DNA from 3 places in the Halomonas aquatica genome. Region 3 is predicted to be linked to each of the others. Evidence: riboswitches for the same ligand, from Rfam matches in the RefSeq annotation. Region 3 holds a riboswitch; each other region holds the start of a gene.

Region 1 (7,721 bases), on a different contig from region 3:
CTCTTTGATTTTCTCTGCCAATGCTCTGGCCATAAGCGGCGGTACCGCATTTCCGATCTGACGGAACGCGGGGTTCATCGGCCCCTGAAAAATAAAGCCATCCGGGAAGGACTGTAGGCGAGCGGCTTCCCGAACTGAGATCGTCCTTGCTTGCCGGCTGTCATAATGAATATGCGAATAGCTGTCCTTGCCTAGGTGCGCCATCAGAGTGCGGGCAGGTTGATCGGACTCCATTTTCCGCCATTTGTTCGGGAACTTCCCTGGATCGTAGGGCGGAATAAAGTTCTTCTTCTCTTTTTCAAACCGAGCAGACCCTTCCGAAGGGCGTTTCCCTTCCACGCGCTCAATTTCGTTAAGACGTTCCTCAAACATCTCAGAGGCAAGGCGAAATGCCTGGGGATACTGATCTCCGGGCTTCATGCGCGCAAATATTTTGTAATCGCGAGGCAAGTATCGGATGACGTGGTCATATACCCCTTCTCCGGCCTCGAAGTCGGGCCAGTGACGCATCGCTCTCTGAAATTCGTTAAGACGTGCGCTCTGCGAGTAATGGGTCAACAAGTCAAAGCGGCGCGGCCCTTTCTTCAGTTTCTGCTCCGAGTCGTCTGCGATGGGGGCGAGGTCGGATAAGGCCTGTTTCGCGGTTACCGCCGGTTTGAAACCGGCAGGCTCAGGCTCAGGTGGATCAACGAAAAAACGAGTCTCGTCATCAAGCAAGTCCTGCTTGATGGTTTTCATCGCCACTTGACGAGAACCATGATAACCCCGTGGCAGGTTGATCCAGTGACTGGGATCCGGGAACCAGTCTGTACACGACAGTTCCTTACGGAAGGCGACAAGGAACATGCGCTCACGCATTTCCGGCACTCCGTAGAAGACGGCGTTGAGCATAGTGTAACGAGCGTCGTAACCTAGGTCTCGAAGGGCCTCGCACACTTCTTCCGCGATGTTATGCCCGCCGTAGTTAAGAACATCGGGCACGTTCTCCATCAGGATCGCCACAGGTGACAGTTCCTGAACATAGTGCAGATAGCGGAGGTACAGGTTGCCTCTGGGATCATTGAGGTAGGCTTCCGGGTGCTCAGCCACTTCACGCAACTTGGCACGTCCCACCCGAGCGAAGGATTGGCAGGGTGGTCCGCCGACAACTACATCGACATGTTCAGTGGGATCACCTTCCAGGCCAAACTCCCTCAGGAGGTCAACGGGTTCGGTTTGCACGATATCTCGTGCCTGCCCGTGAACTTCTTTCATGGTGTCACTGGCATCGCGATGAAAGTTCATCGCGTGGGATCGCGCGGCAGCCGGGTCAAATTCCACAGCACCGACGTTTTTGAAGCCAGCTGCCTGAAAACCTAGGGAAATGCCGCCACAGCCAGCGAAAAGGTCCAGTACTCTGGGGGCCTCACCATCACGCAGGCGTTGAATTTTCTGCTGAATAGTCATGCTCATGGAGCTTGCCACCGAGTCTTGGTTGATCCCCCAACCGCGGCCGGACACCGTCGGAGGATGGTTTTCTGTCAGCTAGGCTTCGCGCAGACCGCAAATCCGGGGATGGTACCACCTGCCGAGTAGCCGAGCACATTGCCTTGAGAGGGTGCAGGTTCCGGATTCCGGGAGCCTGGAGACAGCGAGTAGCCTCCTTGTCTTTCCAACTCGCAATGTTGTTTTTTTATACAGTATTAAGGATGGGGCACCAAGCTGAAAATTTCCACTTTTTGGAGAAGCAGACAAGAGCGTCAAAAGACAAAGCAGCTCACTGGTCAGGTGGCCATCAACCACCGCACCGCCCCTATCAGCGAACGCCACCGCGTGATGCTGGACTTCGCCCTCTACTGCAGCCTGGAGGTGGGGGAGCTCACCGACGAGTGGGAGGCGCGCCTGGAAACGGTCGGCTTCACCCACGACGACATCTGGGACATCGGCGCCATCACCGCCTTCTTCGGCCTCTCCAACCGCCTGGTCACCCTGACCGGCACCCCGCCCAACGAGGAGTTCTACCTGATGGGTAGAGTGCCGAGGGAGAAGTGATGAACACGGTCAGTTAGGTTAGGATTGCCTTCGACCTGCCAAGGGGCAGGTCCCACAATCCATTCACTTGTCGCCAGGGGAGTCCCGCCGCATTCGTGCAGGCGAGGGCTGAGAAAGCATCACGCTGACCCTGGAACCTGATCCGGTTCATACCGGCGGAGGAAGTGCGACATGCCCTACCTGACGTCTGCCGTGCTCGGCGCGGCGCTGCTGTGCTTTGCTTTCCTGGGCCTCAGGGCCCGCCGGGCCGATGGCCCCCTCGATGACTATGTCACTGCGCGCAACTCCCAGGGGGCCCAGTCGCTGGGCCTCTCCTTTCTGGCCTCCGGGATGGGCGCCTGGATCCTCTTCGCTCCCCCCGAGATCGGCGCCTTCGTCGGCCCGCTGGCGCTGGCCGGCTATGCCATCGGCTCGGCGCTGCCGTTCATCGTGCTGGGGCTCTACGGTCCGGCGATCCGCCGCCACCTGCCGGAGGGGCGCAGCATCGGCGCGTTTGCGGAGGCCTGCTACGGCGCCGGGGTGCGGCGCTGGGTATCGCTGGTCTCGGTGCTCTACATGGCCTGCTTCCTGGCCGCGGAGCTCACCGCCATCGGGGCCATCACCGCGCTGCTCTCCGACGTGCCGCCGGCGCTGGTGGTCATCGGTGTGGCGGTCGCCACGCTGCTCTACACGGCGGTGGGCGGCCTGCGGGCGAGCCTGGCCACCGACCGCTGGCAGGCCTGGCTGCTGATGGCGCTGCTGGCGGTGGTCGGGGGCGTGGCGCTCATGCGCCTGCCCGAGATGCCGGCGGGCGCCGCGCTGCCGTCGATTCCCGCCGGCAGTGCCCTCGCCGTGGCACTGACCCTGGTGATCGCGGTGACTGCGGCGAACCTCTTCCACCAGGGCTACTGGCAGCGGGTGTGGGCGGCGCGCGATGATCGCGCCCTGGGTCGCGGCGCCTGGCTGGGCGGCGGCGTCACCGTGCTGGTGGTGATGGCGGTCGGCGGCCTCGGCATGCTGGCGGCCATGTCCGGCGTGGCGCTGGGCGAGCCGCCGATCCCCTTCTTTGCGCTGCTCTCGGAGGCGCCGGGCTGGCTGGCTCTGCCGGCGCTGGTGCTGGCGGTGACCCTGGTCGCCTCCAGCGTGGACACCCTGCAGAACGGCATCGCCTCGCTGGTAGTGGCGGGCTCCGGGCGGCGCGGGTTCTCCCTCGGTGCGGCACGCTGGGTCACGGTGGCGCTGATGTTGCCGGTAGTGGTCGTGGCGCTGCAGGGGCTCTCGGTGCTGCGGCTGTTCCTGATCGCCGACCTGCTCTGCGCGGCCATCGTGGTGCCGGTGCTGCTGGGGCTCTGGTCGCGGATGGGCGCCACGGCCGCGGTGGCCGGTGGCGTGGCGGGCATGCTCGGCGCCATCCTGCCCGGCTGGGTGGCCCAGGGTAGCCTCCAGGCGGGTGTGCTGGCGGCGAGCTTCCCCGGCAGCATCCCGACCCTGCCACCATTCCTCGGGGCGCTCGCCGCCTCCACCCTGGTCAGCCTGTTGATCGCCGGGCTCAGGCCGGCGGGGAGGGCGCATACCGCCTGATAGAGTTGTCAGGCCGGGCCAGGCGGGGCACTCTCTGGGGGCAATCATCATCGACCAGAGGAGACCGCCCCATGTCTGATACGCCAGAGGATCCACGTCGTCGCCATTCCGCCACCGTGGTGGATGGCGTCGGCAAGTCCGCCAGCCGCGCGATGCTGCGGGCGGTGGGCTTCACCGACGAGGATTTCAAGAAGCCCCAGGTAGGCATTGCTTCCACCTGGAGCAACCTCACCCCCTGCAACAGCCATATCGACGGTCTGGCTCGCGAGGCCAGCGACGGCGCCGATGCGGCCGGCGGCAAGGGGGTGATCTTCAACACCATCACGATCTCCGACGGCATCGCCAACGGTACCGAGGGCATGAAGTACTCGCTGGTGTCGCGGGAGGTGATCGCCGACTCCATCGAGACGGTGGCCGGCTGTGAGGGCTTCGACGGCCTGGTGGCCATCGGCGGCTGCGACAAGAACATGCCGGGTTGCGTGATGGGCCTGGCGCGGCTGGATCGTCCCAGCGTCTTCGTCTATGGCGGCACCATCCTGCCCGGCAGCGGCCACACCGACATCGTCTCGGTGTTCGAGGCGATGGGCGCCTACAGCCGCGGCGACATGGACCTGATCGAGGTGAAGCAGATCGAGGAGACGGCGATCCCCGGCCCCGGCTCCTGCGGCGGCATGTACACCGCCAACACCATGGCCTCGGCCATCGAGGCGCTGGGCATGAGCCTGCCGGGCAGCTCGGCACAGAACGCCATTTCCCGCGAGAAGCGTGACGACTGCCATGCCGCCGGCCAGGCGGTGCTCGAGCTCCTGGCGCGTGACATCAAGCCCTCGGACATCATGACGCGGGAGGCCTTCGAGAACGCCATCACCGTGGTGATCGCGCTGGGCGGCTCCACCAACGCGGTGCTGCACCTGGTCGCCATGGCCAGCACCATTGGCGTCGAGCTTTCACTGGATGACTTCACGACCATCGGCAAGCGGGTGCCGGTTCTCGCCGACCTGCGCCCCAGTGGCCACTACATGATGAGCGAGCTGGTGGCGATCGGTGGCATCCAGCCGATGATGAAGATGCTGCTGGATGCCGGCCTGCTCCATGGTGACTGCCTGACGGTGACGGGCAGGACCCTGGCCGAGAACCTAGCGGGAGTGGCGCCCTATGACGAAGGCCAGCAGATCATCGCGCCGCTGGACAAGCCGGTGAAGCTCGAGAGCCATCTGCGCATGCTCTACGGCAACCTGGCACCGGAAGGGGCGGTGGCCAAGATCACCGGCAAGGAGGGCACGCGCTTCTCCGGCAGTGCCCGAGTGTTCGGCTCCGAGGAGGAGGCCCAGGCGCGCATCAACGACGGCACCGTGGTAGCCGGCGACGTGGTGGTGATCCGCTATGAGGGGCCGAAGGGCGGCCCCGGCATGCGCGAGATGCTCACCCCCACCTCGGCGATCATGGGCCGTGGGCTCGGTAGCGAGGTGGCGCTGATCACGGATGGGCGCTTCTCCGGCGGAAGCCACGGCTTCGTGGTGGGCCACATGACGCCCGAGGCCTTCGACGGTGGTCCCCTGGCGCTGGTGGAGGATGGTGACCTGATCACCATCGACGCCGAGGCCGATACCATCGACGTCGACCTGCCCGACGAGGAACTGATGCGCCGCCGCGCTGCCTGGCAGCCGCCGGTACCGCGCTATACACGCGGGGTGCTGTCGAAATACGCCAGGACGGTGAGCTCGGCCTCCACCGGGGCGGTGACCGACCTGCCGGAATGACGTTTCACGACGTCCCATGACCTCTGCCGGTTGTCCGCTTCGGATGACCGGCATGCGACTTCTGCTTCGCGTGGAAACCGCCTCCCCCCGCGGAGGCCTCCCGTGCCACGCCCATGATCCGCCTGCTGCCTCCTGTCCTGGCGATGTGCCTGGAGGTGGTGGGGCTTTCGGCATGAGCTATCCTTTTGTCAAGGAACGTGTCAAGGCGCGCTTGATCAGGGTATCGCCGGTGCCTGGCGAGGTGTTTCGGATGGTCGTGTCTGACATCGAGCGTGTGGTGGACGACCCTGGTTGACGACTGTGATGGACGACAAGGAGTCGCATCATGACCGAGCACGACACGCCACCGCCTGTACCTGAGAAGGATCTCGCCTCTCGTTTCCCGACCGCATTCACCATTCTTTTCGGCCTGGCCATCGGTCGGGTGTCCTACGACCGATGGATCGCCTTCATCTGGCCGCTGCTGGTGCTGACCCTGTTCATCAGCGTGGTCATCAGTATCGGCACCCTGTTCTGATGCCCTGTCCTGATGCCCTGTGTGATATCCGGTGACAAGGAGGTGCCCCATGACTGACGCGACCCTTGGCGTGTATTCCGAGACCGGACACCTGCGGCAGGTGATCGTCTGCCGGCCCGGCCTGGCCCATCGGCGGCTGACGCCTTCCAACTGCGATGCCCTGCTGTTTGACGATGTGTTCTGGGTCAAGCAGGCCCAGAAGGATCATGACGTCTTCGCCAGCGTGATGCGGGCCCGAGGGGTGGAGGTGCTGGATGTCAACGAGCTCCTGACCGAGACCCTCGATATCGCGGAAGGCCGTGCCTGGGTGCTGGATCACCGCATCACCTGGAATCACATCGGGGTGGGGATGGTGTCGGACCTGCGCGCCTGGATGGACGAGCTGCCGAGCAGGACACTGGCCGAGTTCCTGATCGGCGGGCTGGAGGTGGGGGATCTGCCCTTCGACCCGGTGGGGCTGTTCGGCAATCACCTCGGGCATTTCGGCTTCGTGCTGCCGCCGCTGCCCAACTTCCTGTTCACCCGTGATAACAGTGCCTGGATCCATGGTGGTGTCACCCTCAACCCGATGTACTGGAGTGCACGCAAGCCGGAAACCCTGTTGATGTCGGCTATCTATACCTTTCACCCGACCTTTGCCGGCAGGGTGATGGTGCATTGGGGCGACCCGCTGACCGACCATGGCCTGGCCACCCTCGAAGGCGGCGACATCATGCCGGTGGGCAACGGCACGGTGCTGGTGGGCATGGGTGAGCGTTCCTCCCCACAGGCCATCGGCCAACTGGCGAAGGCGCTGTTCGAGGATGCCCGGTCCGCGAAGGGCAGCGTTCATCGGGTGATTGCCTGCCAGCTCCCCAGGACCCGCTCGGCCATGCATCTGGACACGGTCTTCACCTTCTGTGGCGGCAACGTGGTGACCGCCTTCAAGGAGGTCGCGGATGCGGTGGTCTGCTACGACCTGCGTCCCGGTGAGGAAGGCAGGACGCTGGCGTTCCACCAGGACCCGCGGCATCTGTTCGAGCTGGTCGCGGAAGTCCTCGGTTACCCGACCCTCGAGGTGGTGCCCACCGGCGGAGACACGCCGGAAGAGCGGGAGCGTGAGCAGTGGAATGACGGCAACAACGTGCTGGCGTTGAGCCCCGGGGTCGTCGTGGGCTATGACCGCAACGATGACACCAATGCGGCACTGGAGGCGGCGGGCATCGAGGTGCTGCCCATTCCCGGCGCCGAACTGGGAAGGGGGCGCGGTGGCGGGCGCTGCATGAGCTGCCCCACCCGCCGTGACCCGATCTGATTCGACGACCGACGGCATCCACCGTGATCCATCGACGCGGTGCGGGTCGCGACCCTGGGAGGCTGACATGCTGGTGGTGGCGGCACTTGGCGGTAACGCCCTCTTGAAACGCGGTGAACCTCTGACCGCAGCGGCGCAACGCGGCAACGTGAACGTTGCCGTGCGGGCACTGGCGGACATCGTGCGGGCCGGGCACCAGCTGGTGATCACCCATGGCAATGGTCCCCAGGTGGGTCTGCTGGCGTTGCAGGGGGCCGCCTACCATCCTGACGAGACCTTTCCACTGGATGTGCTGGGGGCCGAGACCGAGGGCATGATCGGCTACATGATCGAACAGGAACTGGAGAATGCCCTCGACCACGATCGCCCGGTGGCCACCCTGCTGACCCAGGTGGTCGTGGATCCCCGGGACCCCGCCTTTGACCACCCTACCAAGTTCGTCGGGCCGATCTACGAGCGGGACGAGGCCGAGCGTCGCGCGTCGGCGGCCGGCTGGAGCATCGCCAGGGACGGGGACAGGTGGCGCCGAGTCGTGGCGTCGCCCAGGCCCCTGGAGATC
Region 2 (7,721 bases), on a different contig from region 3:
CTGACCTGGGGCGACCAGTGCGGTGACGAGATGATCGGCGTGCCGGGCCACGCCCTCACACCAGACGAGATGCTGGCCAGCGGCACGCGCATCGCCTTCCGCTGATGCACGACAGGGCCCAGGCTGATGGCAGGCCTCATGAGTGATGCGGTGATGATCGAGCCGCACTCTGCCCCGCTCCGACTGCCTCGCCCCTCGACCGGCAACATCCCCTTGATGAGAGCCTCTCGACTGCTGGTCGGCCTGCTGGTCGTCTTCCTGCTGGCGGGGTGTGCGGGGCGCGAGCTGGCCACTCGCGACGCTCCGGGCGAACTCACGATCGACCGGGCGCTGATACTGGCCGAGGCCAGGCGATCCCTCGGCATTCCCTACCGATACGGAGGTACCACCGAGCGGGGCCTGGATTGCTCGGGCCTCGTGCAGCGAGCCTATTCCCACGCCGGCATCCGGGTGCCGCGCACCTCCCGTGCGCAGTTCGAGGCCCTGCCGCGGGTGAATGCGGCGCGGCCCGGCGACCTGCTGTTCTTCGCCACTTCCGGGGGCGGGAAGGCGAGCCATGTCGGCATCTACCTCGGCGACGGCGAGATGATCCATGCCCCGGGACGCGGCCGCCGGGTCACCACCACCACCATCGCCCTGGACTACTGGCAGGAACGCTTCCTGGGGGCCGCTGCGCCTGCTCCCTGACCTCGACTCCTCCATGCAGACCCCGGCGGCGGGCGACATGGCGATTCATGGAACGACAAAAATAACATATGTGTATAAAAAATTGTTTCATATAAACGCTTTTGGCATATGAAGTGGACCACTAGGATGGTGGGTCGTCATTCCCTCGCGGAGAGAGCCCATGTTCAGAATGCCCCGTTTCCTGGCCCCCCTGGCGGCCTTGCTGATGGCCACCGGCCCCGTCCAGGGCGCTGAAGACACCACAACGCTCGAGGTGGGTTACATGCCGATCCTGCCTGTCGCCCAGCTGTTCGTGATGGAGGGTGAGGGGTGGACCGGCGAGGCCGGTCTCGAGCTCGAACTGACCCGCTTCTCCAGCGGTCCGGCGATGGTCCAGGCCCTGGCGGCCGGCGAGCTCGACGTCATGTACTTCGGCATCGGCCCCGCCATGGTGGCCCGCGCCAATGGTGTGCCGATCAAGGTGCTGGCGGCCAGCATCCGCGAGCAGATCGGCCTGGTGGCCCGCGGCGAGCTGGCCGATACCTTCGCCCGCGTCGAGGACCCCGCCGAGGCCATCGCCCGCTTCACCGAGGAGCAAGGCCGCAAACCCAAGATCGCCACCTTCCCCCGCGGCTCGGTGCCTGACACCGTGCTGCGCTACTGGCTGGTCGAGCACCTGAGCGTGGGAGAGGAAGCCGTCGAGATCGTCGCCATGGGCGCCGATCGGGTCCAGCAGGCCCTGCTGGCCGGGGCAGTGGACGCCGCCTCGATACTCGAGCCGATCCTCACCACCGTGCAGGAAAGGGTCGAGGGGGCTCGGGTCGTAGCCCGCGCCGACGAGATGCTGCCGGGGCAGCCCGGCGCGGTGGTGGCCGCCCGGGAGCAAGTGCTGGTGGACCACCCGGAAGCGATGCATGCCCTGATCGACCTGCATGTGCGGGCCACTCGGGTGCTGCTCGAGGAGCCCGCCCGGGCCGCACCACATGTGCGGGAATTCGTCGGCAAGCGGTTGATCTCCCTCGACACGGTGGAAGCCGCCCTGCGCTCACCCTCCTCGAACTACCTCGCCGACCCCCACGCGATCCGCGAGGCGACCCGCACCATGCATGACTTCCAGGCCGCCCAGGGCACGCTCAAGAAGCCCGTCGACCTGGAGGCGCTGTTCGACACGACCCTCTATGACGCCGTGATCGGAGCGCAGGCGGGATCATGACACCGCTGCTCACGCGCCACCGTCGCAGCCTGCTGGGCGCCATGGGCCTGTCCGGCTTCCTGCTGCTCTGGGAGCTGGCGCTGCGCAGTGGCCTGCTGCCCGGCAGCCTGGTGCCGCTACCGTCGGCCATCCCCGGGGTGCTCGCCGCCGAGATCCGCGACGGCATCTGGCTCGAGGTGGTGATGGCGAGCCTCACCCACTACAGCGTCGGGCTGCTGCTGGGCTCGCTGCTGGGCATCGCGGTGGGGGTCGCGGCGGCGCTGCTGCCGGTCTTCGACGCTCTGCACGCCTGGCTGGCCCGGCTGCTGCGCCCGATCCCGCCGCTGGCCTGGATTCCCTTCGCCATCATCTGGTTCGGCATCCAGCCCTCGGCGGCGGCCTTCATCATCAGCATCGGCGTGTTCTGGATCAACTACTTCGCCAGCTACAGCGCGGTGCGCTCGGTGGACCCGGGCTTTGATGAGGTCGCCCGGGCCTTCGGCCAGGGCGGCTTCCTGTCACGGCTGGGCAAGGTCAGCCTGCCCGCGGCGGCGCCGGGCGTCCTCGGCGGCATTCGCGCCGGCCTCGGCCAGGGCTGGATGACGGTGGTGGCCGCCGAGCTGTTCGGCATTCCCGGCATCGGCCAGCGCATGATGGAAGCCTCCAGCCTGCTCGCTACCGATATCGTGGTGGTCTACATGCTGACCATCGCCGGGCTCTACGCGGTCTTTGACCTTGTCTTCATGACCCTGCAGCGGCGGCTGCTGAGGTGGCAGCCATGACCGCCGCCCAGACCACCCTGCCCCCGGTACTTCGCGCCCGCGGCATCCGCCTGGGCTTCGATGGCACCCCGGTGCTGGCCGGGGTCGACCTCGACCTTCACCCCCGGGAATTCGTCGCCGTGGTCGGCGCTTCGGGCGTCGGCAAGTCGACCCTGCTGCGCGCCCTGACCGGCCTGCTCGCCCCCGAGGCCGGCACGGTGGAGATCCCCGAAGGCAGCGGCGGTGATACCCGCGCCTGGTCCATGGTCTTCCAGGCGCCGCGCCTCTTTCCCTGGCGGCGCGTGCGCGCCAACGTGGAACTGGGCCTGGAGGGACTCGCGCTCTCCCGGGCCGAGCGCCGTCGACGGGCCCTGGAGCCCCTGGCCCTGGTAGGGCTGGAGGAGCTGGCCGAACGCTGGCCGCACACCCTCTCCGGCGGCCAGCAGCAGCGGGTGGGCATCGCCCGGGCCCTGGCGGTGCGTCCGCGGGTACTGTTCATGGACGAGCCCTTCTCGGCGCTGGACGCCATCACGCGCCGCCGCCTCCAGCAGGAGCTGGTCGACCTGCGCCGGCGTACCGAGGCCGCCATTGTCTTCGTCACCCACGACATCGAGGAGGCCGTGCTGCTCGCCGACCGGGTGATGGTGCTCGGTGACCAGGCGCCCGGCCAGCCCGCCAGTGTGGTGGAGACCCTCGACATTCCCCTGCCACTGGACGGTCGACGCGACCATCCCGGCTTCGCCGACTGCCTCCAGGCCGTGGAGCGCCACATCGGCGCGGCCCACTGAGCCCACTGCCACCGACTGGAGGAGCTCCCATGACCGATCTTCGGGTCCTGCTGCACGCCCCCACCGCCGAGGCCCTCGCCCGGGCCCGGCGCAACGCCCGGAACCTGCTAATGGCGCGCCCCGAGGCCGAGGTGCTGATCATCGCCAATGCGGCCGCGGTCGCCTCGGCCCTGGCGACGCCCGACGACACCGACACTCACCTGAGGCTCTGCGGCAACTCCCTGGCCGCCCAGGGACTCGACAATCCGGCCGGCCTGCCGGTGGTCGAGGCCGCGGTGGTCACCCTCGCCGAGTGCCAGAGCGAGGGCTGGGCCTACATCCGCGCCTGAACGACCGGGGCGGGCCAGGGGGGGGATCGCCCTGCGCTGGCTCGCCGGGAAGGATGCACCCCGGCTGGCCTGACCCCGGCCTTTACAGCCATGGGGCCGGCATGGATAGTGAGGCTTGACGACAGGGGCGCCGCGGCGAGAAAGCCGTGGCTGAGAAGCACCCTCGGAACCTGACCCGGACAATGCCGGCGTAGGGAGTCGTGCAGCGACGAATCTCCCGTCGAGGCGCACCTCTCTCGCCGGGGAGGCACCATGCACCACATCGATCCCGCCGCGCACCTGGCCCGGGTGCGCGAGACCAGCCCGCTGGTCCACAACATCACCAACCATGTGGCCATGAACAGCATGGCCAACGTGCTGCTGGCCATCGGCGCCTCGCCGGCCATGGTCCATGCCCGCGAGGAGGCCGCCGAGTTCACGGCCCTGGCAAGCGCCCTGACGATCAACATCGGCACCCTCTCGCCCCACTGGGTCGACGCCATGGAGGCCTCGGCGCTGGCGGCCGGGGAGACGGGACGCCCCTGGGTGCTGGACCCGGTGGCGGTGGGCGCCACCCGTTACCGTCGGGAGACCGGCGCGCGGCTGCTGGCGCTCTCGCCGGACGTGATACGCGGCAATGCCTCGGAGATCATCGCCCTGGCGGGACAGGCCGGCGGCGGACGCGGCGTGGACAGCACCGACCCCGCCGAGGCCGCCCTCGATGCCGCCCGTCGACTGGCCGAGCGCACGGGCGGCGTGGTGGCGGTGACCGGCGAGGTGGATCTGGTCACCGACGGGAAACGCCTCGCCCGTGTCCGGGGGGGGCATCCGCTGATGCCGAGGGTCACCACCCTGGGCTGCGCATTGACCGGCGTGGTGGCGGCCTTCGTGGCAGGCGCCGATGACCACTTCGAGGCAACGGTGGCGGCGCTGGCCGGCTATGCCATGGCCGGCGAACTGGCCGGCGAGGTGGCACGAGGTCCGGGCAGCTTCGCGGTGGCCTTCCTCGACGCGCTCTACCATCTGGACGCCGACGCCCTGGCCGAGCGGGCCCGGATAGAGGTTGAAGATGCGCCTTGATCTCTCGCTCTATCTCATTACCGACCGCGGGCTCTGCGCGGAGCATGGCCTGGTGGAGACCGTAGTGGCGGCGGTACGTGGCGGGGTGACGCTGGTGCAGCTGCGCGACAAGCATGCCAGCGATGCCGAGCTGGTCGACCAGGCGCGTCGCCTCAAAGCGGCACTCACCGGCACGGGCGTGGCGCTGATCATCAATGACCGTCTGGAGGTGGCCCTGGCCGCCGGGGCCGACGGGCTGCACATCGGCCAGGATGACGGCGACGTGGCAGAGGCCCGCGCCGCTCTGGGCCCGCAGGCGATCCTCGGGCTCTCGGTGCAGACCCATGACCAGCTCGCCTGCATCGACCCGAGCGCCCTGGACTACCTGGGGCTGGGCCCGGTGTTCGCCACCCCCAGCAAGCACGACCACGCCGAGCCGTTGGGCTTCGAAGGCCTGGCAGCTCTCGCGGCCGCGAGCCCCCTGCCGAGCGTGGCCATCGGCGGCCTCAAGGCCGAGCACCTGGCAGCGACATGGGGCGCCGGTGCCGAAGGCCTCGCGGTGATCTCGGCGATCTGCGGCACCCCGGACCCGGAAATGGCGGCACGGGCCTTCGCACGGCCGTCACGCCGCTGAGCATCCAAAAACGCCATCACCGCTCCTGCGAGCGGTGATGGCGTTGGCAGGACAAGACGGGATCAGGCCCAGCTCAGGCGTCCGAACGCGCCTTCCCGGGGTGTCGATGGTAGCCGTGCAGCACGCCGGCGATGAGGTTATCGCCCCCCTTGCGGCCCTCCAGGGGCGCGCCGATCAGTGCACGACCCTGACCAGCGGGTCCCAGACGCGGACCCGCGTGCTGCTCGCCTTGACGCCCATGATGCGGCCTCCTTCAGTCGACTGCATGCTCGACAATGCGCTCCTGGTCGTCCCGACCGTAGATCTCATAGCAGCTGCCATCGGTGATCTTGAATTCCTTGACCTTGTAGCCTATGTCAGCGATCTGCTGTTGCATCGCGTCCTCGCTCATCCAGTCGCTCTGGGGCGCATCGGTGCAGGTCGGCTCGGCCAGGGCTGTGACGCTTACCGCCAGCAGGCTGGATGCCAAGATGCCCTTGAGTACAGTGCGATTCATTGGAAAACCTCCAGAAAGTCAGTAACAGACGGTCACCCGACCGTCGGACGGTGGCAGTTCCCGACGGCAGCCGCCGTAAGGGAACAGGGTCATCATCGGGTGCCTGACTTACGGAAGACTTAACGCCGTGGAAAAACTTCACCGGCGAGGTCGAAGAAGGGCATGCAGCATCGTCTCAGGAGGTCGGCCGGCGCTTCAGGGAGATGCGCCGCTCGTGGTAGGCGATGGCCAGGCCGCTGGCGATGATCAGGGTGCCGCCGACGAAGACCCAGAGGTCCGGCACCTCGTCCCAGAACCATCAGGGCGGCAGCACAGTTGTCGAACAGGTAAGCAATCGCATGTCGGAATGACGACACAGCAAGCGAGCATCAGTCAGCCCACGGCGCATAGGCAGAAACTTGCAGGAACTTCTATCCTGCATGCACCAAAATAATAAAATCCTGATGAGCCACACCAGAAAAAGCACCAGAAAGAAGCGCTAGAAAGAAGCGCTCGAGTCACTTTGGCATACCTCAAAGCTTAGTTTTGTTATCCGACAATTGCTCGATCAACTTTCGGAAGATATGCTAATTTTCAGAAAGAGAAAATCACAAAGTGGTAATGTAAAGGATTATTCGACAACATCCGAATGGAAAGATGAAAATATTCCCAATCAATAATAGGAACAACAAAATGAAGACAATGTATTTTCCCAGTAAAAAAGCACTGATCGCGAAACTGCTGTGTGCCTCCGCTATGGCATTTCCCGGAGTCTCTGCTGCCCAGGAAAAAGAGGCGATCAACATTGGCCTCAACGTATCATGGCCGGGTTTTTCTTTTTTGGAGGTAGCGCGGCAAAAAGGACTCGCAGGTGACCATGATCTTAACCTCACTATCTTCGAGGATCCTCTTGGGGGCCATGCAGCTCTGGCAGCAGGGCAGATAGATGTATACCTCAGTACAGCTGAATATACCCCGTTTGCCATTGAGCGCGGTACAGACACCGTACTGGTATCTCATCTCAACATATCTTACGGCGTCGACAAGGTTCTGATTGCCAAAGACATGACTGCAGAGGATCTGAAAGGACAGAAGGTCGGCGCACCACAAGCCTACATAGGCGAAATATTGATGGGTATGTGGCTCGACAAAGAAGGACTGACTACAGACGATGTGGAGTGGGTAAACCTGAATGCTGACGAAGCTGTAGGTCCGGTCATGTCGGGTGATCTGGCGGCAGCTTACATGTATGAACCTTGGGTAACACGTGTTCTGGAGAATCTCGATACCGCGAAGATTGCGGCAGATACTGCGGAACCCTACTACCTCGATACAGGCATCTTCATGGATGCGATGTACATGAACAAGAAGTTCATTGAGGAACAAAGGCAAGCAGCCATGGACATGGTCATGGCCCGCTTCGATGCCTTGCAATACTGGCATGACAATACCGCAGAAGTGAATCAGCTTTTTTCAGATTATCTCCAGTGGCCTGTGGCTGATATAGAATCGGTGGTGGGAACCAACGGCAAGTATCTGGACGATGGTCTGTACATGCTTGACTTTAATGAAACAGCTCGCATCTGCGGTGCTCTTGACGGAGAACCGCCGCATGGCATCGAGCAAGACTCCATCATTCAGAGCGTCACACGAACCAACGAGTGGTGGGTGAAGTTGGGCCTGATGGATGAAGTGCAGGACGCAGCAAAAGGAGTCGATTGTAGCCTGATTTCTGACCTGGTTGACAGCGGTTATCGTCAGTCCATGTCCGCGCGTTGATGCTGTTCGGGGAGCACCAGCGCCAATGGTGCTCCCCGTGGAATGGTCCTCAACCCGGC
Region 3 (7,721 bases):
CGGCGGTCAGGGCATTGAGCTTGCCGGGACGACGCTTGACCATCGGCTTGACGTAGGAGAGGCGGAGCTCGGCCGGATCGAGAATCTCGAGATCCTCGGGCAATTCGAGGCCGCGCTGCCGGGCCACCGCCTCGACCTCCTCGCGCCTGGCCAACAGCACGCAGCGGGCGATGCCCCGCTGCTGGCAGATCACCGCGGCTTCCACGGTGCGCGGCTCGCTGCCCTCGGGCAGCACGATGCGCTTGCTCTCCTGCTGGGCCAGCCTGACCAGCCGGTGGCGGAAGGCGGCCGGCGAGAGCCGGCTCGGGTAGCCGAGGCTGAGGTTCTCCTTGAGCCATTGCAGGTCGAGGTGGCCGGCCACGAAGCGGGTCACCTGCTCGGCCCGCTCCGGGTCGTCGATGGGAATGTCGTTGGCCATGCGGTCCAGCTGCTGGGCCGTGGCGAAGCTGTCGGAGTCCACGGCCAGTATCGGCAGGCCGCTCGCCAGCGCCGGACGACAGAACTCGATCATCGCGTCGTCGGGAAGTTCTCCGTGTGTCAGCAGCACGCCCGCCAGCGGCACCCCGTTCATGGTTGCAAGCGACGCGGCGAGCAGGATGTCAGCCCGATCCCCGGAGGTGACCAGCAGGCGGCCGGGGCGGAACATGTGCAGGGCATGGGAGGCGCTGCGGGCGCACAGGCTGGTGCCCATCACCCGACGACTGTCGGCCTCACCCCGGTGAAGGATGCGTGCCTCCAGGGCCCTGGCGACATCCAGTACCCGCGGCGCGGAGAGGAGTGTATGCCAGGGCACGGCACCGATCAGGTGGAAACGATCGCCGTCCAGCGCCGGAAGGAAACGGCGCAGGCTCGTGGTCCACTCTTCCATGCGCTGGGCGGTGAGCATCGGCGCCGCCAGCGACGTGGAGCCCTCAGCGTCTGGCAGGGGGCGCAGGCGCATCAGGATGCAGCCGAGCGTTCGCGGGGAATCGACGCCCTCGAATGCCTGGGCGTGAATGTCGAGCCGCTCTGCCAGGTCGCGGGGATCGCTCAGGTCGCCATCGGCCACGAGGATGGTGCGCGCATTCAGCGCATGGGCCAGCTCTACGTTGAGCCGGGTCGCGTAGCTGCTGTGTTGGCTGGGTGCCAGTCCCTCTATCACCACCAGCTCGGGGGCGTCGCCCGCCTCGGGCATGACGACCCGGGCATGGCGGTCAACGGCTTCCTCCATCAGATCGTCGACGCGATCCTCGCGCAGCAGGTGCTCGAGCCGTGCCTGGGGCAGCGGCTCGGGAGGTGAAAGGTTCAGGGTACTGGTGGCCAGGGCGCAGGAGTGATCGGGGCCGTTGCCATTGAGCTCGTCCTGACGGAAAGGCTTGAGGAAGCCGGCCTTCAGCCCGATGGTGTCCAGGGCGCGGATCAGCCCCAGGCAGGCGGAGGTCAGGCCAACGCCACTGTCGGTGGGCACCAGCAGCACGTTGCGGGGATCGGGACGGCGGTCACTCGGGGGCATGGGTAGCCTCTTGTTCCAGCAGCTGGCGGGTTTCCTCGGCGATGCGCCCCTCCTCGTCGGTGGGGATGACCCACAGCTCGGGAATCCGGCCGCCCACGTCGAGATCGATGCGGCCCTCGCGGCCGCCCACGGTTCGGGCGTTGGCGATGGCGTCCAGCCTAAGGCCGAAGTGTGGCAGCAGCTTGACCACCCTGGCGCGCACGTCGCTGTCATTCTCGCCGATGCCGCCGGTAAAGACGATGCCATCCAGGCGGGGCAGGGCACAGGAGAGTCCCGCCAGCGATTTGGCCAGGCGATAGCAGAACACCTCGATGGCCAGCAGCGCACCCGCGTGGTGCTCGGCGGCTGCCTGGTGCAGGCGGCGCATGTCATTGGAGAGCCCGGAGAGACCCAGCAGGCCACTCTCCTTGTTGAGCAGGGTGTCGATGCGCTCGATCGACCAGCCCAACTGGCGCGCCAGGTGGGCGTGCAGGCCGGGGTCGACGTCGCCGCTGCGGGTACCCATCACCAGCCCCTCCAGGGGGGTCAGTCCCATGCTGGTGTCGACGCTCTCCCCGTGCCAGACCGCACAGGTTGAGCAGCCGTTGCCCAGGTGCGCGATGAGCCAGCCACCATGGCTTCGGTCACTCAGGCCATCGACCCGTGCGCTCACGAAGGCGTGGCTGCTGCCATGGAAGCCGTAGCGGCGGATGCCGTGACGGCGATAGAGCGGTTCCGGCAGGGCGTAGCGGTAGGCGTGAGGGGGCAGGGTCTGGTGGAAGGCGGTATCGAAGACCGCCACCTGGGGCAGGTCGGGGAACAATGCGAGGGTGGCCGCCAGGCCCGACAGGTTGGCCGGGTTGTGAAGCGGCGCCAGGGCCACGGTGGCCTCGATGGCTCGCTTCACGGCGGCGTCGATGCGAGTGGCCCGGGTGAATCGCTCACCGCCGTGGACGATGCGATGCCCCACCGCCACGGGCTGCTGCCCCTCGAGAGTCTCGAGGATGGTCGCCATGGCCTCGGCGTGCTCGGCGCCGTGGAGTGGTCGCGAGAACCCGCGTCCCTCGCTGTCGATCCCCGTGAGGCGGGCATCCACGCTGCCCAGGCGCTCGGCTAGGCCGGCCAGGCGGGGCTGGTCGGGCGAGGCGGGCACCAGGGCATACTTGATCGACGAGGAGCCGCAGTTGATTACCAGTACCGGGTCGTTCATGGGCATCCCGTCGGATTGGCGTGCTCGGGGCGAGCGGTCACGTCGCACAGGACAGACAATGCGACGCCTGAGCATGTCGAATCTAGCATGTTGCGGTGCAGGGTTCAGGGATTCGGTGCCCCAGGGGCCTGCGGCGCGGACGCGCCTGCCTTGTAGTGAGCGGCCAGTCGCTGCCATTGATTCGAGCGACAGAATATCTTGCGCCCTGATCAATGCTGTACCAGAATGATCGTGTGTATGGAAACACTGTTTTTTAACTGGAGGTGTGTCATGAAGACCATCACGATCTCTGCCGTATCCGCCGCCCTGCTTCTGGCTGGCGCCACCGCCCATGCTCAGGGCAGCCCGATGAACTACCAGCCGAGTCCCTACCTCGGCGCCGATGCCATGTTCTGGGAGCTCGACCCGGATGTCGGTGGCAGCGTCGACAGCACCGGCCTGCGCCTGCGGGGTGGCGTGGCGTTCAACGACTACTTCGCCCTGGAAGGCCATCTCGGTACCGGTGGATCCGACGAGGGCGTCGAGTTGGACTACCTGGCCGGCGCCTATGCCAAGGGCATCCTGCCCATCGTGCCGACCTTCCGGCTCTACGGCCTGGTCGGCTTCACCGAGGTGGATTTCGATCTCTCTGACGAGAGCGACTTCTCCTACGGGGGCGGTGCCGAGTTCGACGTGGCCCCCAACCTCGCCGTGAGTGCCGACTACATGCGCTACCTGGACGAGTCGAACTACACCTTCGATGCCGCCAGTCTCGGGATGACGTTCCGCTTCTGATCCCTGTGACGGGCATCATGCGAATCGCCCCCGCCGCTAGCTGACTAGCGGCGGGGGCGATCTTCGTTGTGTGGTCGTGGCCCGGGACGACAACGGGGGCTTGCTCAGAGGCTCCGGTCCAGCCCCATCTGCCAGAAGTCGATCTCGAGCCGGGTGGCGTCGCGGAACACCACGCAGAGTTCGGCAAAGCGGCGTGGCGTCACGTCCGCCAGACGCGCATCCAGCCAGGCGCGCTCGTCGGCCATGGCCTGCTGGAAGTCTACGCTCTCGTACATGGCTATCCAGGCGTCATGGGGGTTGGCCTTGCCGCGAACGGTAGCGGCCTGGGCATCGAGCCAGCCCGCGATCTCGCCGTAGCCGATCAGGCAGGGGGCGAGGGCCACGTGCAGATCCAGCAGGTCGCCGCGATGGCCGGTGTCCAGCACGTAGCGCGTATAGGCGAGCGTCGCGCGTGCCTCGGGCAGGCGGGCCAGTTCCTCCTCCGATATGCCCCACTCGCGGCAGTAGTCCACGTGCAGACCGAGCTCGACGTCGAGGATAGTCTTGAGGCCCGCGAAGGCGTGGCGGAGCTCGTCGAGATCACGGCTCTTGTAGGCGGCCAGGGCATAGGCCCGGGCGAAGTGGATCAGGAAGAGGTAGTCCTGCTGCAGGTAGTGGCGAAAGGCGCCCTCCTCGAGGGTGGCGTCGCCCAGTCGACGGACGAACTCATGCTCGATGTAGGCGCGCCAGTCGTCCTGGCAGGCCGCGGTGAGGTCGTCGAATCGGTAGCCCATCTTGCCTCCGGTCAGGGGGGCGATCCGGCAGCAGGGCGGGAGAGGGTGGCCAGGGAGGGGACAACGAAGCACTGGTCACCGCTTGATTCCTACGCCGGTACCAGCCGGATCAGGTTCCACGGGACCAGCGCTGCGTTCGTCTGCGAACCTGCGCCATCTCAGCCGGATTCACCGGCACCCCGTCAAGCGATGCGGCCAGTCTAGCAGGCTGGCCGTCCCTTGCCAGCCCGCCCGCGGCCGGCTACTGCCGGATGGCTTCCAGCTCGAGGATCCGCTTCACGTCGTCGCCGACCAGGCCGTTGTCGACCCCGTGGGTCATCCCGTCCCTTGGTTGGTGGCGCGTCATTCCGGCTCGGTGTCCAGCATTTCGACCCACTCCATCCGGTCGGGAAGTGTCAGCTCGCTGGCGGGGCGACCGCTCTCATACCATTCGCGGACGTTGCGCAGCTGCCATCGACGGCGATCGCCGTCAAGCTCGATGCCCAGCCGCAAGGGTCCGTAGCGGGCGAGGGCGCGGCCCGCCAGGTGGGGGTCGCGCAGGGCGACGTTGGCCAGCAGCTCCAGGCGACTGCCGCCCTGCACCGCCAGGTCCTCCAGGCGGAGGGTGTCGTCGTCGAACATCACGCGCACCTTGCCGCGCACCTCGCCGAGCGTCAGCCTTTCACGCAGCCAGCTCCGTTCCCGGGACGAGTCGACAAACAGGTTGACCAGCAGGCCGCTGTCGCGCATGGCCAGGTCGAGCCGGGCGTCGAGCGCCAGCGGTGCCACCCAACGCATGTGCCCCTCGGGGACCTCGAGGCGCGCCCACCAGCCTCGGGTCAGGCCGCCGCTGGCGTTCTCCAGGCGCACGTCGCTCATGCGAAGTTCCGAGCCGGAGACGTCGAAGCGCAGCGTGTCCAGGTCGCCATCGGAAAGGCGAGTCTCCAGCGCCAGGCTGCCCTCCAGAATCTGCTCGTCGAAGGCGAGGCGGGCGTCGGCGGCGTTCAGCTCAAGGCTGCCCTCGGCCATTAGTCCCTCGAGCCTCAGATGGGTGGCCATCGTCGCCTGGCCCGACAGGAAGGCGATGCCCGCATCCTTCGGGAGGTAGTCATTGAAGGCGACGAGGTCTGGTATCGCCACATCGGGCATGTCGATGCGCGTGCTGAGTGCCTCCAGGCCCCCGCTCGGGTTCAGCCGCTGCGCCACGCTGCGGATCTCCAGCAGGCGGCCGTCGATCAGCGTGTCGCTTCCCTCCTGGCGGCGCAGGCCGAAGCGCGGCAGGGAGAGCTTCAACTGCGCGCCGGGGTCGGTGGCCTCCAGCACCAGCGAGCCGTCGCCGAAGGCCTCGTAGTGCAGGAAGCGAACGGCGAGCCTGTCGGAGTCCACGCGAAGCTGGCTGTCGGGCATCACCTCGCCGTTCGCGAGATCGAGGTCGAGGGTCAGGCGTCCGCCACCCTGGACGGCCAGGCCATGCTCGTCGGGCAGAAAGGCATTGAGGAAGCCGAGACGGTCGAGCTGGCCATCCAACTGCAGGGTGCCGGCCATAGGGCGGCGTGGCGCCTCCCGGCCGGGCCAGTCGAAGCCGCCCTCGAGCCTCGCCCTGGGTAGCACCAGCAGGGTGTGAAGCGGCTCCCCGCGACTCGACGAGGCGGTCAGTTCCAGCCGGCTGCCGGACAGGTCGACCCGCTGGCGGTCGGGAACGATCTCGCCCAGCTCCAGGGTCACGTCCAGTTCGCCCAGGAAGTCTTCTTCCAGCAGGCGACCCCGTATCTCGTCGCCTGCCAGGGTGATGCGCCCTCGGCCTCGGTCGTCCTCCAGCATGATGCGCCCGCTGCTGTCGGCCCATCCGGCCTCCAGCCGCAGCGGCACCGCCTCCGGCAGGTAGGCGTTGAGCACCGCCACATCGGGAATGCGCGCGCCATGCCACTCCACCGTCATTGAGCGGGAACCCGGGAGCTTCGGTCGTGCACTCGCCGTACCGGTGAGGGAAAGCTGCTCGGCCTGGAGGAGTTCACGGCCATCCGCGAGGCGAGTGAGGGCCACCTCGTCGAAGATCAGCTCGACGTCGGCCTGCGGGTCTGGGCCATCGGGCCGCAGGGCGAGGTGCGCCCGACCATCGCCGCGGGCATGGACACCGAGGAAGCGCGCCTCGAGCTCCTCGGAGCGTACCTCCACCTGGCTGCCCGCCAGCGGCTGCCCATCCCGGATGTGCAAGGTCCCGGCGAGCCGGCCGCCGCCTTCCAGGGCCAGTCCGACATCGCCGAATCGTTCGGCCAGCAGGGGGGCGAGCAAAGGGGCGAGCATGCCGAGATGGGCAACCCTGCCGCGCAGTTCCACATCCGCTGACCAGGGGATGGCGCCGTCGAGCGGGGGCGTGTCACCGCGTGTTCGCCAGGCCAGCGGCGACTGGAACCGTGCCGTGGGCAGTTGCAGCTGGGTAGTGAGCGGCTGCGCCTCGCCCGGGGCGGCGGCGTCGAGGTCGAGTCGCGTGCCGGAGATGTCCACCATGCCGTGTTCGACGTCGAGCTCGGCAATCGGCAGGTGCAGGCCGAGGCGTCCTCGCAGCGGCTGCTCGCCGAGGCGAAGGGCCAGTGCCTCGCCGGACAGGTCGAATCCCCCGCTCAGGCGCTCGCCATCGTAGTTAAGCTCGCCCTGCAGCCGTGCCACACCGCCCTCCAGGGTCAATGGCAGCTCGGCAGGGAGATAGTGGTCGAGAGCGGCAATGTCGCCCACCTCGGTGTTCCGCCATTGCAGCCGGGCCCGAACATCACGCGCCTCGTGACGCTGGTCGGAGGGCGCTTCCAGGCGCAGGGCGGGTGCGGTGAGGTCGAGCTGAAAGCCGTCGCCGCGCAGCAGGGGCGCAGACGCGGGGGAAGCGGCGACATCGGCCATCTCGATGTCGTCAAGCTCGACGGCGAGGCGGGCGCGATCTGCCATCTCGGCCTCCACCGAGCCGGCTCCATCGATATGGTAGCTCGCCCCCCCCTCCAGCCAGTGGCTCTCGTCGAGGCGCACGCTCAACTGCGGGGAGTCGAGGCGCAGGCGGCTGCCCGGCTGTACCTCGCCGGCCTCGATCACGACCTCGCCTTTCAGGTCGCCGCGGCCACCGACTTCCAGCCAGCCGAGCGAGGCGAGGTAGGGGTTGAAGACGGTGTAGGCATCGCTGCGTCCGGCCAGGGCGACGGTGCCGGAGACGAAGCGTCCCGCCTCGTTGCCGGCGGTTTCGGCCAGTGCCAGCGGGGCGAGGGCCAGGTTGGCCTCCAGGGTGACGCCCTCCACCAGCCGCATGTCGTCCTTCAGCACGGCGCCGTTGTCCAGCGTCAGCTTCACTTCCTTCGCGGCGAGCATGCCGGCGCCCCAGTCGAAGCCTGCCAGGTGAAGGCTGCCGCTACCCTGCAGGCGGTACGCATCCAGGCTGGCGTGGCGGATGCCCTCGGCATCGAGTCGTCGAAGTCGGAACTCACCGCCGAGCAGCGGGGCCAGGGAGAAGTCCAGTGTGGCGGTCTCTGCCTTC

What was found. A riboswitch is a leader RNA that binds a small molecule or an ion and turns the genes downstream of it on or off. The one in region 3 is predicted to bind thiamine pyrophosphate.
Region 1: linked by a shared signal. The riboswitch ahead of ABE960_RS01905 (sodium:solute symporter family transporter) and the one ahead of tenA (thiaminase II) in region 3 are both predicted to bind thiamine pyrophosphate.
Region 2: linked by a shared signal. The riboswitch ahead of thiM (hydroxyethylthiazole kinase) and the one ahead of tenA (thiaminase II) in region 3 are both predicted to bind thiamine pyrophosphate.

What each region holds. Positions count from the first base shown of each region.
Region 1 is NZ_JBEGCJ010000001.1:415,321-423,041, reverse strand. It holds gene ABE960_RS01915 (DNA cytosine methyltransferase) at 1-1,452, opposite strand, end outside; partial or broken gene ABE960_RS01910 (carboxymuconolactone decarboxylase family protein) at 1,756-2,031, shown strand; TPP riboswitch at 2,097-2,213, shown strand; gene ABE960_RS01905 (sodium:solute symporter family transporter) at 2,203-3,591, shown strand; gene ilvD (dihydroxy-acid dehydratase) at 3,663-5,351, shown strand; gene ABE960_RS01895 (hypothetical protein) at 5,677-5,868, shown strand; gene ABE960_RS01890 (arginine deiminase) at 5,918-7,162, shown strand; gene arcC (carbamate kinase) at 7,230-7,721, shown strand, end outside.
Region 2 is NZ_JBEGCJ010000004.1:89,159-96,879, forward strand. It holds gene ABE960_RS09405 (hypothetical protein) at 1-105, shown strand, start outside; gene ABE960_RS09410 (C40 family peptidase) at 217-687, shown strand; gene ABE960_RS09415 (ABC transporter substrate-binding protein) at 848-1,879, shown strand; gene ABE960_RS09420 (ABC transporter permease) at 1,876-2,640, shown strand; gene ABE960_RS09425 (ABC transporter ATP-binding protein) at 2,637-3,407, shown strand; gene ABE960_RS09430 (hypothetical protein) at 3,437-3,736, shown strand; TPP riboswitch at 3,850-3,950, shown strand; gene thiM (hydroxyethylthiazole kinase) at 3,989-4,795, shown strand; gene thiE (thiamine phosphate synthase) at 4,785-5,408, shown strand; gene ABE960_RS09445 (PepSY domain-containing protein) at 5,662-5,904, opposite strand; gene ABE960_RS09455 (ABC transporter substrate-binding protein) at 6,577-7,662, shown strand.
Region 3 is NZ_JBEGCJ010000002.1:288,514-296,234, reverse strand. It holds gene pta (phosphate acetyltransferase) at 1-1,492, opposite strand, end outside; gene ABE960_RS04525 (acetate/propionate family kinase) at 1,479-2,681, opposite strand; gene ABE960_RS04520 (outer membrane beta-barrel protein) at 2,952-3,455, shown strand; gene tenA (thiaminase II) at 3,560-4,228, opposite strand; TPP riboswitch at 4,298-4,420, opposite strand; gene ABE960_RS04510 (hypothetical protein) at 4,571-7,721, opposite strand, start outside.